2 regions of the Rhodococcus sp. SJ-2 genome follow, and region 2 is predicted to be linked to the other one. Evidence: riboswitches for the same ligand, from Rfam matches in the RefSeq annotation. Region 2 holds a riboswitch; the other holds the start of a gene.
What was found. A riboswitch is a leader RNA that binds a small molecule or an ion and turns the genes downstream of it on or off. The one in region 2 is predicted to bind cobalamin.

Region 1 (7,034 bases), 2.7 Mb from region 2:
TGCGCGGCTCGATTCCACTCCGAGGCAGTAGGTTTGCCTCTTCCAATGCGATCCGCAGTTGCTCCGCGGTATCCATCATCAGTGCACCGCTGCGACCCATGTCGGTCGGCAGATTCAGAATGCGTCCCTGTGTCACCGCGTCCAACGAACGGGTTGCGGGATTCTCGGTGAGCAGAGCCAGTTTCGCTTCGAAAGCTCCGCTACCGTCGCCGGTGTCAGTGAGAACGATGAAGTCCGGGTCCGCGGCAGTCACGGACTCCCAGGACACCTTCGGACTCTTCTCGTCGACGTGGTCGAACGCATTACGAGCACCCGTCACGTCGATGATCGAGGTGAAGAGGTGCGGATTACCGGCGCTCGACACCCCTTCGTTCGATACCGAGGTGACGTACATGACGGTCGGAGCACCGTCCGCTCGTGGCGCCGACTCCATCTCCTCGCGGCGCTGCTGCAACTCGTCGATCTTCACGGCGGCGATATCGTCGTGGCCGACGATGCTCCCGATGTTCGACAGATCGGCGTACGCCTCGTCCCACGGCGACAGCGCGTCGAGCGAACCGGGCAGGCAGGTCGGGGTGACGGTGTACGCGGGAATGCCGAAATCGTCGTTCAGGCGTTCGGGCGTGATGTTCTTCTCCACGCTGAAACCCCATCCGTGGCCGGCCATCACCACGTCCGGTTTCTGGGCCTGGATGGTTTCGAGGTTGAAGGATTCTTCCGAGACGACCGGCAAGGCGTCGATACGCGCTGTGCCGTACATACCGCGAAGTTGGTCGAGCCGTGTGTTACGGATACCGCTGATCGCGGTGATCCGGTCGTCGGCCTCGAGGGCAAGCAGATTCAGGAGGATCTGACTGTCGTTGGCGTAGATCGCCTGTGCCGGCGAGGGGAAGGTGATCTGCTCTCCGCAGTTCTCGACGGTGACGTGACCGTCCGACGCAACCTCCTGCTGTTCGTCTGCGCTGCTGCAGCCGGCCAGCGTCATGGCTGCGGTGAGGAGGCCGACGGCCAGCGAGACCGGAGTCCTCGAACGAGGCAGGGTCTTCGAACGGGATGGGACGTACTCAGGCATGGTTCTCCGTGTGTGATCGGATCCGGGGCGAGTCGGTACCGAGCACCAGGTGCTGCCGTCCGGTCGCAGGATCGGTGAGTTGTGTTGCAGGAACGCCGAAGGCACGAGTGATCGTTGCTGGGGACAAGGCCTCGGATGCGTCGCCGTAGGTCGCGAGAGCGCCGTCGTGGAGGACGGCGACCCGATCGAAGTACGCCGCCGCGAGCGCGAGGTCGTGCATTGCGGCCACCACCGTGCAGCCGAGGCCGCGCAGTGTGTCGAGGAGGTGTATCTGATGGCGGATATCGAGATGGTTGGTCGGTTCGTCCAGGATCAGCAGGGACGATTCCTGAGCCAATCCACGAGCCAGCATGGCGCGGCGCCGTTCACCGCCCGAGAGTTGATCGCACCGGCGATCGACTGCGTGTGCCAATTCGACGGTGGTCAGTGCGCGCAGTGTGACCTCCCGATCGGATTCTTCTCCCAGGGACCAGGGTGGCCGATGGGGGATGCGGCCCATGGCGACCATCTCACCGAGCAAGAGGTCCTGAGGGGGTGTTTCCTCCTGACCGACATAGGCAATCGCTCGTGCCCGAGCACGTGGCGGAAGCGAATAGAGATCTCGGCCGTCGAGGGTGACGGTTCCCTCCGCGGGGGCGCGCAGGCCTGCGAGGGTTCGAAGCAATGTCGATTTACCGCTCCCGTTGATTCCCACCAGCGCCACCATGGAGCCGGCGGGGAAGTCGAGATCGATGCCGGACAGAATGTCCGATCCGGCGATCCGGCAGCGAACATTGCGCATCCGAATATGCATCAGTCACCGTCCGAAAAACTGTAGTGGCGGCGCCCCAGCAGGAAGAGGAACACCGGTGCCCCCACGAGACCGGTCATCACACCCAGGGGGAGTTCCTCCGGACTGAGCAGGACCCGAGCAGCGATGTCGATCCAGAGCAGGAACAGTGCGCCACCGAGTGCGGCCACAGGAAGCACCACCCGATGGCGTGCGCCCACCACGATCCTGGCGAGGTGCGGCATGATCAGGCCGACGAATCCGATTCCTCCGGACACCGAGACCAGCACGCCGACAAGAATCGACGACAAAGCGAAGAGTCCCAGTCGGAGCCCCCGCACCGGCACACCGAGTGCTCTGGCCACGTCCGGTCCGCTTGCCAGCGCGTCGAGCCATGAATGGAGTGCGAACAGGATCGCGGCAGACGCAACCACGACGAGCAGGGCAGGGAGAATCTGCACCCACATCGCACCCGCCACGCTTCCGAGGGTCCAGTGCAGGACCGACCGAACGGCATCGCGGTCATCACTGAGGAAGACCAGGAAGCTGGAGACGGACGAGAACGCCGAGGCCATGACCACGCCGGTGAGAATGAGACGGAGTGGGGTCAGGCCCCCCTGTGCAATGGAGATGCCGAAGACCGCGGCTCCGGCGACCATGGCGCCGATCAGGGCGCCCAACGACAATGCCCACACACCGATAGTGGTCAGGACACCGAACATGATGACGAGAGTGGCCCCGACGCCGGCACCGGCGGAGATACCCAGAAGATAGGGATCGGCCAGCGGATTTCGCACCAGGGTCTGCATTGCGGCCCCGGCCATGGCCAGGCCTGCACCGACGATGAGCGCCATCAGGATGCGGGGAGCACGAAGTTCCCAGATGATCGTGTCGTACACCGGGTCGGGGCCGACCCCACCGGTGAAATGTGCTCGCACCACGTCCCATGTGGCGGACAGCGGCACCGGCTCGGACCCGAAGGTCAGCGACATGAATCCGCTGAGGACGACCGCGAGGGCGAGGACGACCAGGAGCGGGATCGCCGGAATTCGTGTGTGCTGCGGTGGCGTGGTGCGCTGAGGTGACTTCGCGACCTCGAGCAACTCAGCACCCCGACGGTGCGGACTCCGTGACCTGTCGTGGGGTCGGTAGGTCGCTTCGTGCGGAGGCGTGAACACGAATGGGGAGGGCGGTGCCATCGGTCTGGGCGCGCATCGATCGTTCTCTCGTATCAGGGGCCCAATCGCGAGGCCCACGTGTGTGATTCGGTGAGCCAGCAGGTCTTCGGACTCAGGGTCGTTCCGACAGGGCGCCTTCCCGGACCGATTCCGGTCCAGTGGCACGTGCCCTGTCGGTCGCCTTCACCGCTGCGCGACAGTTCCGGAGTTGCACCGGATTCCCTTGCATTTCTGATGCACGTACTGCATCAGGGCTGCTTCTGACTCGTGGAGAACGTAACACAGGCGTAACAATGGCCGTGGGTCCGGACCCGCTGTGCGAGATCCGGGGTCCACGGCGTCGATCTACCGGTGACGACCGTCAGCGGAGTGCGTCGAGCGCCTCCGCGATCGGTGTGTCGCCGTTGTTGAACTCGATCATGCGACCGGCGGTCTCGGGACGCTCGAGCACTGCAGCGATCACGGCGGCGACATCGGCGCGCGAGACCTGCCCCTTGTCTCTCGCACCCTGACCCTCGATCTCGATCCGTCCGGTCGGGGGATCCAGGGTGAGGGCGCTCGGCCCGAGAATGGTCCACTCGAGATCGGTGCCGCGCAGGTGTGTATCGGCGGCGGCCTTCGCCTCTGCGTACGGATGGAAACTGTTGTCCTCGGGCACACCGTGGTCGGGTCTCGCCCCGAAGTACGACACCATCACGTACCGCCGCACGCCTGCCTCCTGCGCGGCTGTCATCGATGCGATCGCGGCATCACGGTCCACGGCGTACGTGCGGGCGGGGTTGCCGCCGCCCGCACCCGCCGACCACACCACCGCATCGTGGCCCTGCAGCAGGTCGGACAGCGCCGCGATGTCGAGTTGCTCGACGTCGGCCACCACCGGCGTGCCTCCTGCGGCGCGTACGTCGTCGGCGTGGTCGGGGTTGCGAATGAACGCACTGGTCTCGTGGCCGGAGTCGGCGAGTAACCGCTCGAGGTGCAGCGCGACCTTGCCGTGTCCGCCGAAGAGTGCGATGCGTGCCATGTCGAGTGCTCCTTGTGTCCGGGGATCGGGTGCGTCTCCCAGCATGCCTTCCTTCCGATATCCGCGCGCGAAGAAGGCACGCACACTCGGTCGACGCCTGGGGCCTGCCTCTTCTGTTCGCGCGCGGAGTTGCCGGAGTGGCCGGACACGGCAGGCGATCGCTACCTGGACGGCGTGTGCGCAGACAGTGACCCGGCGGCACTCGACTTCGGCATACGCGGATTGTGTTCGGAGGATGCAGGCTGTTCGGGCGTGGAGCCGAGCAGTACCGACATCATCACCGCATGGATCCGTGGCGCCTGTTGCCGCACGGCGTTGGGACCGAGGAACACACCCAGATCGGGAACGAGGTTGAGCGCTGCGTACAGAAGGAAGCGTGATTCGACGCTCGAGAGTTCGGGGCGTACCTCGTTGAGGAGGGTGGCCCATTGTTCGACGTCGAGTCGCTGGCGCATACGTAGATCTGCCCGCGGTCCGGGAGGCACATTGATCAGCTCCGCAAAGTACACGGACATCAACTCCCGCTGCGAGATGCAGAGCTCGATATACACCGTGGCAAGTGCTTCGAGGCCGTCTCGTGGGCTCGAGGTCCGCTGAAGTGCCGACTCGATCGAGGTCTCGAGCCGGTCGATCGCACGGTAGAAAGCGGCTGCGAGGATATCGGCCTTCGATGGGAAGTATCGGTAGACGCCCGACGCGGGCAGGCCTACGGTCGAGGCGATCTCCTCCACTCCGATTTCCGCGTACCCCTCCCGATGGAAGAGTTCGATCGCCGATTGCAGAAGATCCTCGCGCATGTTGTTCACCGACGACGGGTGGCGCGCAGCGGTGGGTATCGACGAAATGGGTTCTTCCGAAGAGAGATCCGACCGGGACAGTGCCACACATGCATCGACGAGGATGTGCTCGATGCGGCGCGGAGCCAGGGTGAGGCTGTGCGCAGTGATACTGCCGATTGCGCTGAGCATCGCGGCAACGAGCACGAACGTGTCCGTGCTGGAAATATCCGGGCGGATGAGGCTCACACATTCCCCGATCCTGCGGTTGACCTCCCATGCGCGCCGACGGATGGGAGAGCGATCCTCCGGTCGTAGGTACCGGCGTTCCCAGCGGTAGATACCTGCGGTGCGCCGGTTGGCGATCGTGGTGCCGATGATGGCGCAGAGATGCGCGCGGAGCTCGTCCGTAGCCGATTCGGCGTGGCCCGTCGGTGAGCTCTCGAGAGCGGACTCCAGGGCGTCCAGGAGTATGAGAGCAGAGTTGAGGAAGAGTGCGTACTTCCCCGGAAAGTGGCGGTACAGAGCGGATTTGGTGATTCCGACCTCGTCGGCGATGTCTTCGACACTCACGCCGTGGTAGCCACGTTCGCTGAAGGCGATCGCGGCCGCAGTGGCGATCTGGTCTCGCCGGTTCTTCGGCCGCGATCTGCGCTCGGCCTGAGGGGAGGGAGTCTTGCCGACCACGCGCACCTACTTCTGTTGCTCGGGCTGCCCTGGCTGCGATGCGGCGGGCATCTCTCTTCGGGCGAGCATACGCTGCTTGCAGCGGCGAACCATCATGCACATGTGAACCGTTGTTTGCTGTCATATGTGTGCAGAAACGCGAGAAGGGCAGCATAATCCTAGTTCAGGGCGGGGTTGTGGTTCTCGTGTCCGATGGATAACTCTTCGGAATGACCGTTCACAAAACTCTATCGTTTCGAATGCGGCGGTGATACCGTCCCCGGCGAGCACCCTGCGTCGAGGTGCTTTCCGCGATCCGGATCCGTTGTCCCTACTGATTGCTGGAGGCCCGTCCGGTGTTCGACACTGCACGCAGGGTTCTGTCCTACGAGATGTCCGTGGCCGAATTCATCGGTCTGGTCGTTCTGATCGCCATTCCGTACGGATTGGTCGGGGTGATCTGGACTCTCACCCACACCTCGCACCTTGCGGACATGGAAGGTGTCGATCTGGTGATCTCGTTCCTGGGCTCGATCGTGTGCTGGCCTGTTCTGACGTTCTCCGACGTATGCATGACGTGAACGGCGAACTCGCCGCACGCTGAAGGGTATGGCGGCTCGTGTTCTGTACGACTGTTCTCCTGTGGCATCCGATCGCCTCTCGCGATCGTTGTGGCATGTGCGAGTGATGGGCGGCGGGCAATAGTAGAATAGACTGGCACCAAGCATGTTTCGTCGGCCCGTCCCCACGGGGCATGCCGAGACGCAGGGCGTGGAAGGCGCGCTCTATAACCTAGAATGAGTGTTCACTTGAGCCTTGTCGGTCGGAGACTTGTGTGCCACACTTCACTGCAAATCGAAGACTGTTTCCGGTGGTGTTGCCGATGTGCTCGGTTACCGGATGGGGGTGATCCGCGTGTGCGGAGAACGGTTGTGGGGTGCGAAATGAAGGGATTCAGTAGATGACCTACGAGCTGCCGGCATCGCGCGGTCCGGTTCGCGACGTCGCGACCGAGGGTGGTTTCCTGATCGGGTTCGCCGTGCAGTCGCTGGTAGTCCTGATGGTTGCCATCATCCGACGACGACTGTCGCTGCACGAAACCGTCACGCAGACCCTGTTCATCGGACGGGTGTGCACCGGACCGTCTCTGCTGCTGATGATTCCGGTCGGCGTATTCATCGCCGTGTCGGTCGGCGAACTCGCCGGACGGATCGGGGCCGGTGGTTACTCGGGCGCGGTCGTCGCTTTCATCATCGTCGGCCAGGCATCGGCGCTCGTGTGTGCACTCATGCTTGCGGGTGTCGCCGGATCGGCGATCTGCACAGATCTCGGGTCACGCAAGATCCGCGAAGAGATCGACGCGATGGAAGTAATGGGACTCGACGTCCTCGAACGTCTTGTGGCGCCGCGACTCGTCGGTGCCGTCGTAGTGTCTCTCGCGCTGTGTTCGATGGTCACTCTCGGTGGTGTCGCCGCATGCTGGCTGTATCACATCTATGTGCAGCACCTACCCGCCGGAACATTCATGGCGACATTCTCGGAATACGGACGA
Region 2 (7,034 bases):
GAGCGTCGCGATACACACGAGGATCAGCCGGACCCTGGCCGGGTTGATGCCGAGGCTCGAGGCTTCGACGTCCCCGACCGACATGACGTCGAGAGTGCGCCTGTGCAGCATGATCACGACGACCGAGACGATCACGTACGGCAGCACGGTCCGTACATCGGACCAGCCGTCGGTGGCAAGACGTCCGAGCATCCACGAATAGACCTGGCGCAGCGTGTCGTCGTGGAGCTGCATGAAGAACGTCTGGATGGCGTTGGCGAATGCCGCGACCGCGACACCGGCGAGGATGATGATCACCTCGGTGCGACTGCCACCGACGGTGCGCCCCAGGGCGTAGGTGGCTCCGACGGCGAGCATCCCGCCTGCGAACGCGGCCACGGGCACCCCGGCGAATCCGGCTGCGCCCCCCACGACGATTGCGAGTGTCGCGCCGAGGCCCGCACCGCTCGACACACCGAGCAGGTACGGGTCGGCGAGCGGGTTACGGAAAACGCCCTGGTAGGCGGCTCCGGCGATCGCGAGCATCGCGCCGACGATCACGCCGAGCACCACCCGAGGCATGCGAATGTTCCACAGGATCGCCTGCTGTCGGGTGCTCAGGCCCGAGTCGACGTCGACGAACGGGATCTTGTCGAGCACATCGAGCAGGACGCCTTGGGGGGTGAGCCCGGCCGGACCGACGAGGATCCCGACGAGCATCGCCGCAACGAGTGCGACCACCGCGCCACCCAATACGACTGCGCGGCGACGCGATGTGATCACGGTGCAGGCTGGCCTGCGGGGACGGCGGCGACGATCGCGGCGAGTTCACGCACGAGGTCGACGACGCGTGGACCCCACCGGCTCGCGATGTCCTCGTCGAGGACATGGACCTGTCCGTCGCGGACTGCGGTGAGTTCTGCCCAGCCGGCCCGTTCAGCGACCGTCTCGGGTGTCACACCGCAGCACTGCGAGTCGGCGAGGAAGATCAGATCGGGGTTCTGCTCGACGATGAACTCGGACGACAGCTGCGGGTATCCGTCGCCGCCGGTCGCGATGGAGGTCAGTCCCAGCAGCGAGTAGATCTCGCCGATGTAGGTGTCGTCGGTGACGCTGTAGTACGTGTTGTCGAGTTCGTGGTAGTACCGCAGAGGTGTCTCACGCTCGGGCACGGAGGCGACGAGTTCGCTGATCTCGGTCTGCATCTGCGCGACGAGTTCCGCGGCGTCCCCCACATGGCCTGTTGCAGCACCCACCTGTTCGAGCTGGTCGTAGGTGTCGTCGAGGCTGACCGCAGCGGGAAGGAGCAGCACGTCGACGCCGGCGTTCCCGAGTCCGGCGACGAGGTCGCCGTTGTCGTCGGTGGCGACGACGAGATCGGGGTCGTAGCCCAAGATGGCCTCGACGTTGGGGTTGTAGCCGGACAGATCGGTAACCGGCACGCCCTCTGGGTAATCGGACTGGTCGTCGACGGCGACCACCTGGTCGCCCGCACCGACCGCGTAGAGCATCTCGGTGGTGGTCGGACTCAGCGACACGATGGCCTGCGGAGTTCCGGATTCAGCAGGTGGAGCACTGTCGGACGCGGCATCGTCACCGCTGCCGCAACCGGCGATCACCAGTGCGAGGGCAGCGACACCGGCGGTGAGAAACCTGCGGGAAGTGAGGGACACAACCATCCTCCGTGGCTCGGAGGACGAAAACAGCACGGCTGCAACGAGAAGTTGCGGCACGACACCGTCCTTCGTCCGAGGACCAGTACGTGCCCGCGGCGCCGGCTGACCTGACTCACCGGTCGAATACCGGTCTCACAGTTGCGGGACAGCGCCGGATTCTCACCGGCTTCACCGAAACGCTGCGGGTGCCCTGCCCGATTGGCAGAGCACCCGCAGCGTATCCCACAGCGTTTCGGGATCAGGCGAGCGCCTGCTCCAGGTCTTCGAGCAGATCTTCGGGATCTTCGAGCCCCACCGACAAGCGCACGACGCCGTCGGACAGGCCGATCGCGGCGCGTCCTTCGGGGCCCATCGCCCGGTGGGTCGTGGTCGCGGGGTGGGTGATGAGCGACTTGGAGTCGCCGAGGTTGTTGGAGATGTCGACGACGCGCAGCTTGTTCAGCAGCTCGAACGCCCGTTTCTTGCCCTCCCCCTCAGCGGCGGCGAGTTCGAAGGTGAGGATGGTCCCGCCCCCGCTCATCTGGGACCTCGCCAGCTCGTACTGCGGATGCGATTCGAGGAACGGGTACTTGATCCAGCTCACCTCGGAATGCGACTCCAGGAACTTGCCGATGCGCAAAGTGGAATCGACCGCGGCACGCAACCGGACGGGCATCGTCTCGAGACCCTTGAGCAGGGTCCACGCGTTGAACGGGCTCAGCGACGGGCCTGTGTGGCGGATGAGGTTCTTGACCGGGCCGTCGATGTAGTCCTGGGGCCCGAGGATCGCTCCGCCGAGCACCCGGCCCTGCCCGTCGATGTGCTTGGTACCCGAGTACACGACGATGTCGGCGCCGAGATCGAGACTGCGCTGCAGCAACGGGGTGGCGAAGACGTTGTCCAGCAACACCTTTGCACCTGCCGCGTGGGCCATCTCGGACACCTTGCGGACGTCGACGAGGGTCTGCATCGGGTTCGACGGGGTCTCGAAGAACACGGCTGTGGTGGGCACCGACAGCGCCTTCTCCCACTGGTCGAGGTCTTCACCGTCGACGAACACCGTCTCCACCCCCCACCTGGGCAGAATCTCGTTGCACACCACGAAGCATGATCCGAAGAGGCTGCGTGCTGCGACCAGTCGATCACCCTTGCCGAGCAGCGCGGCAAGCGCCGTGAACACCGCCGACATGCCCGATGCCGTGGAGTAGCAGGCTTCGGCACCGTCGAGCAGGCGCAGCCGCTCCTCGAACATCGTCACCGTCGGGTTGCCGTACCGGGAGTACACGAAGTGGTCGACCTCGCCGGTGAATGCCTGTTCGGCGGCTTCCGCTGATTCGTAGACGAACCCGGAGTTGAGGTAGAGCGCCTCGGACGTTTCCTCGAAGCCGGATCGCAGCACGCCACCGCGCACGCCGAGCGTGGCGGGACGCACGGAATCGGGCAGCGCCTTGCTGAACGCACCGCCCTGGGGAATTGCACTCACGACTGCCTCCACGGCAGGCCCGCGGCCCGCCAGCCCTGTCCGCCGCGATGCTTGTCGGCATCGAGCGGCCCTTCGAATCCTTCGAGAACGTTGTACGCAGGGGCCAGGCCCGCGGCCGTCGCAGCTTCGGCGGCGCCGATCGAACGCTGACCCGAACGACACAGGAAGATCACCGGACCACCGCTGATCCCAGCGTCCTTCAACTCGTCGACGAAGCGCTCGTTGGGGGCCCCGGCCGGATACGACACCCATTCCACGAACAACGTGCGGCGCCCGATCGATGCGGTGTCGGGCACACCCACGTATTTCCATTCGGCGTCGGTGCGCACATCGACGAGCACGGCATCCTGATTTTCCTGCAGCAGCTCCCAGGCGTGCTGCGGCGTGATATCACCTGCGTAGCTCACGGGAATACCTTTTCACAGGTCAGACCCGAGCGATTACGCGGGATAGTGGGCGGTCCACGACCCGCAGGATCGCACCGGGTCGATCAGGCAGTGCAGACGCGCCAGACGTCGTCGACGAGAGTCAAGTGCCACGTCTCGGTTGTCGACTCCCCGTCGATCGCGGTGGTGACGTCGACGGTGGCCTTGTCGCCGTCGATGACCACGTTGTCGCTGCGCTGCAGGTCGATGTCGCCATCGGCCCCAGCGAGCGGCCCCTCACCGCGGCTCAGTTCGCCGCAGCGGAGAATGACGAGGACGTCCTCGTCATCTGCGTTGAGGGCCTTGACGTAGTCGCTGGTCGTGCGTGTGATCCGTTCGTTGTCGTCGAGGTTCTCGCCCTCGGGCGAGAGGATCTGCGTGACGACGAGCACCAGCGCGAGGACGGCGATCACGAGCACGGCCCCGATGAACGGCCAGGGCGTGCTGCGAGTGGGCCCGTCCGGGTCGAGACCGTCGGGGTCGGGTTCGGGATCACGCCGTTGTGCCATGCGGATCATCCTATCGTCGGCAGATCCGCGCCGGTCGGCCGCATTTGCGCCAATAAACCCTAGTGAGGTAGGAATTGACCATGGCCACCACTCCGCTCGTTCGACGCCTCGCCGTCGACCTGTGCCGCGTGAGTGCCCACATGTGTTGTCGCTGAAGCGATTCTCCCGACGTTTCCCGGAGTTCTCATCCACCGTCATCCCGCGCGACCTGCGCGCGCCCACTGAGGGCAGCCTTAATTTAAGCTGGATATGTCCGTCCGCACATCGAAGAGGTAGTTGATCCCCTGTGACTGATCAGAGCCGTCCCCTTCGCGTCGCGATCGTCGGTGCCGGCCCCGCCGGTATCTACGCCGCCGATGCACTCATGAAGTCCGACACTGCGCAGGATCCCGGGGTGAGCATCGACCTGTTCGAACGCATGCCGGCCCCGTTCGGCCTCATCCGCTACGGCGTTGCGCCCGACCATCCGCGCATCAAGGGCATCATCACCGCACTGCACAAGGTGCTCGACAAGCCGAACGTGCGACTGCTCGGCAATCTCGACTACGGCGTCGACATCACGCTCGACGACCTCTACCGCTTCTACGACGCGGTGATCTTCTCGACCGGCGCCAACGCCGACCGGGAACTGAAGATCCCCGGCATCGATCTCGACGGCAGCTACGGCGCCGCAGACTTCGTGTCCTGGTACGACGGCCATCCCGATGTTCCGCGCGCCTGGCCGCTCGAGGCCGAGAAGGTCGCAGTCCTCGGCGTCGGCAACGTTGCGCTCGACATCGCGCGCGTGCTCGCCAAGACCGGCGACGAACTGCTGCCCACCGAGATTCCGCCGAACGTCTACGAGGGCCTGAAGAACAACAAGGCCGTCGAGGTCCACGTCTTCGGGCGTCGCGGACCGGCCCAGGCCAAGTTCACCCCGCTCGAGCTGCGCGAACTCGACCACTCGCCGACCATCGAGGTCATCGTCGACCCCGAGGACATCGACTACGACGCAGGCTCCGAGGCGGCGCGCCGCAATTCCAAGCAGGTCGACATGGTCGCCAACACCCTGCAGGACTGGGCCATCCGCGACGCAGGCGATCGCCCGCACAAGCTGTTCCTGCACTTCTTCGAGTCGCCCGCCGAGGTTCTCGGCGAGGACGGCAAGGTCGTCGGCCTCCGCACCGAGCGCACCGAACTCGACGGCACCGGCAACGTGCGCGGCACCGGCAAGACCCGCGACTGGGACGTGCAGGCCGTGTACCGCGCAGTGGGTTACCTGTCTCAGAACATCGCGAACCTGCCGTTCGACGACCAGGCAGGCACCGTCCCCAACGAGGCCGGACGCGTGCTCGCCGACGACACCGTCGACGGTCCCGACCGGTTCATGCCGCGCACGTACGTCACCGGCTGGATCAAGCGCGGCCCGGTTGGCCTGATCGGCCACACCAAGGGCGACGCCAACGAAACCGTCGCGAACCTCCTCGAGGATCGCGCGGCGGGCCGCCTCTCCGCTCCTGAACTTCCGGGCGAGGACGACGTCGTGAAGTTCCTCGAAGAGAAGAACCTGCCCTACACCACGTGGCAGGGCTGGTACCGCCTCGATGCGCACGAGCGCAGCCTCGGTGAGGCGGAAGGCCGCGAGCGCGTCAAGGTCGTCGAGCGCGATGACATGTTCCGCGCCTCGGAACCCCACAAGTAGACGCTGCGCACTACCGCGTCTCCGGCCGGATGCCACATCTACTGATGCGGCATCCGGCCGGTCTCGTTCTCAGGCGAACAACACCGCACCCAGCCACGCGCCTGCAGCTACGAGCCCACCGAGCAGTTCGACGAGCATCGACAAGCCGACCGCCTTCGTCGCTTCCACCGTCGAGCGCCACGCGTCCTTGTGCGTCCGATGCCGCTGTGCCTCCGACGCGTACATGCCGAGCAGGAACCCGAGGAACAGGCCGATCACCGGGATCACGAAGAAACCGACGATGCCGACCACCCCGCCGATGATCAGCGACCGCGTGGGCACCCCCGACTGCTGAAGTCGCTTACCCGGCCAGGTGTATTTGACGACCCCGGTGACCAGCAGCGCGACCGTTGCCACCGCGAATACAGCCCAGGCCACGGTGCCGCCGGTCATGAACGCCCATACCGCGATCGCCGCAAAGATCAGCAGCACACCCGGCAGGATCGGCACGACGATCCCGACGAGCCCGACGAGGATCGCGAGACCGACGAGAAGCTCGCCCCCTGCGCTCACGGCGCGACCGGGCGAACGAGCGATGCGGCATGCGTCGCGCGTTCGCGGGCGCTGTCGACGTCCGGGCCGGTAGAGACGGCCACTCCCATCCTGCGACGCGGGAACGATTCGGGCTTACCGAACAGGCGCACATCCGTCTCCGGTGTACGCAGTGCCTCGACGAGTCCGTCGAATGCGATACCGGTCGCGTCGAGTCCGCCGTAGATCACCGCGGAGGCACCCGGACGCAACTGCTCCACGTCCACCGGCAGCCCGAGGATCGCGCGGGCGTGCAGTTCGAACTCGGAGTAGCGCTGGCTGCCCATGGTCACGAGGCCGGTGTCGTGGGGGCGGGGACTCACCTCGGAGAAGTAGACATCGTCGCCCTTGACGAACAATTCGACGCCGAACACCCCGCGGCCCCCGAGCGCTGTCGTCACGGCCGCCGCGACCTCCCGCGACCGGAACAGCGCGGCGTCGCTCATCGGCTGCGGCTGCCACGATTCGACGTAGTCGCCGTCGCGCTGCAGGTGGCCGATCGGTTCGCAGAAGTAGGTCTCGACCTCACCCGATTCGCCGACGGCGCGCACGGTGAGCTGTGTGATCTCGTAGTCGAAGTCGACGAACCCTTCGACGATGACGGTGCCGTAGTTGATGCGTCCCCCGGCCAGAGCGTATTCCCACGCGGCGTCCAGGTCGTCGGCCGAACGCACCGTCGACTGGCCTTTACCGGACGACGACATGACGGGTTTGATCACGCAGGGGAAGCCG

Region 1: linked by a shared signal. The riboswitch ahead of ACSYG9_RS18075 (FecCD family ABC transporter permease) and the one ahead of ACSYG9_RS03645 (ABC transporter substrate-binding protein) in region 2 are both predicted to bind cobalamin.

Annotation. Positions count from the first base shown of each region.
Region 1 is NZ_CM132340.1:3,836,174-3,843,207, forward strand. It holds gene ACSYG9_RS18065 (ABC transporter substrate-binding protein) at 1-1,072, opposite strand, end outside; gene ACSYG9_RS18070 (ATP-binding cassette domain-containing protein) at 1,065-1,853, opposite strand; gene ACSYG9_RS18075 (FecCD family ABC transporter permease) at 1,865-2,944, opposite strand; cobalamin riboswitch at 3,100-3,282, opposite strand; gene ACSYG9_RS18080 (SDR family oxidoreductase) at 3,381-4,040, opposite strand; gene ACSYG9_RS18085 (TetR family transcriptional regulator) at 4,202-5,503, opposite strand; gene ACSYG9_RS18090 (hypothetical protein) at 5,839-6,063, shown strand; gene ACSYG9_RS18095 (MlaE family ABC transporter permease) at 6,444-7,034, shown strand, end outside.
Region 2 is NZ_CM132340.1:767,780-774,813, forward strand. It holds gene ACSYG9_RS03640 (iron chelate uptake ABC transporter family permease subunit) at 1-699, opposite strand, end outside; gene ACSYG9_RS03645 (ABC transporter substrate-binding protein) at 759-1,652, opposite strand; cobalamin riboswitch at 1,736-1,881, opposite strand; gene ACSYG9_RS03650 (O-succinylhomoserine sulfhydrylase) at 1,894-3,117, opposite strand; gene ACSYG9_RS03655 (rhodanese-like domain-containing protein) at 3,114-3,524, opposite strand; gene ACSYG9_RS03660 (Rv0361 family membrane protein) at 3,608-4,051, opposite strand; gene ACSYG9_RS03665 (FAD-dependent oxidoreductase) at 4,338-5,732, shown strand; gene ACSYG9_RS03670 (DUF456 domain-containing protein) at 5,802-6,284, opposite strand; gene purT (formate-dependent phosphoribosylglycinamide formyltransferase) at 6,281-7,034, opposite strand, start outside.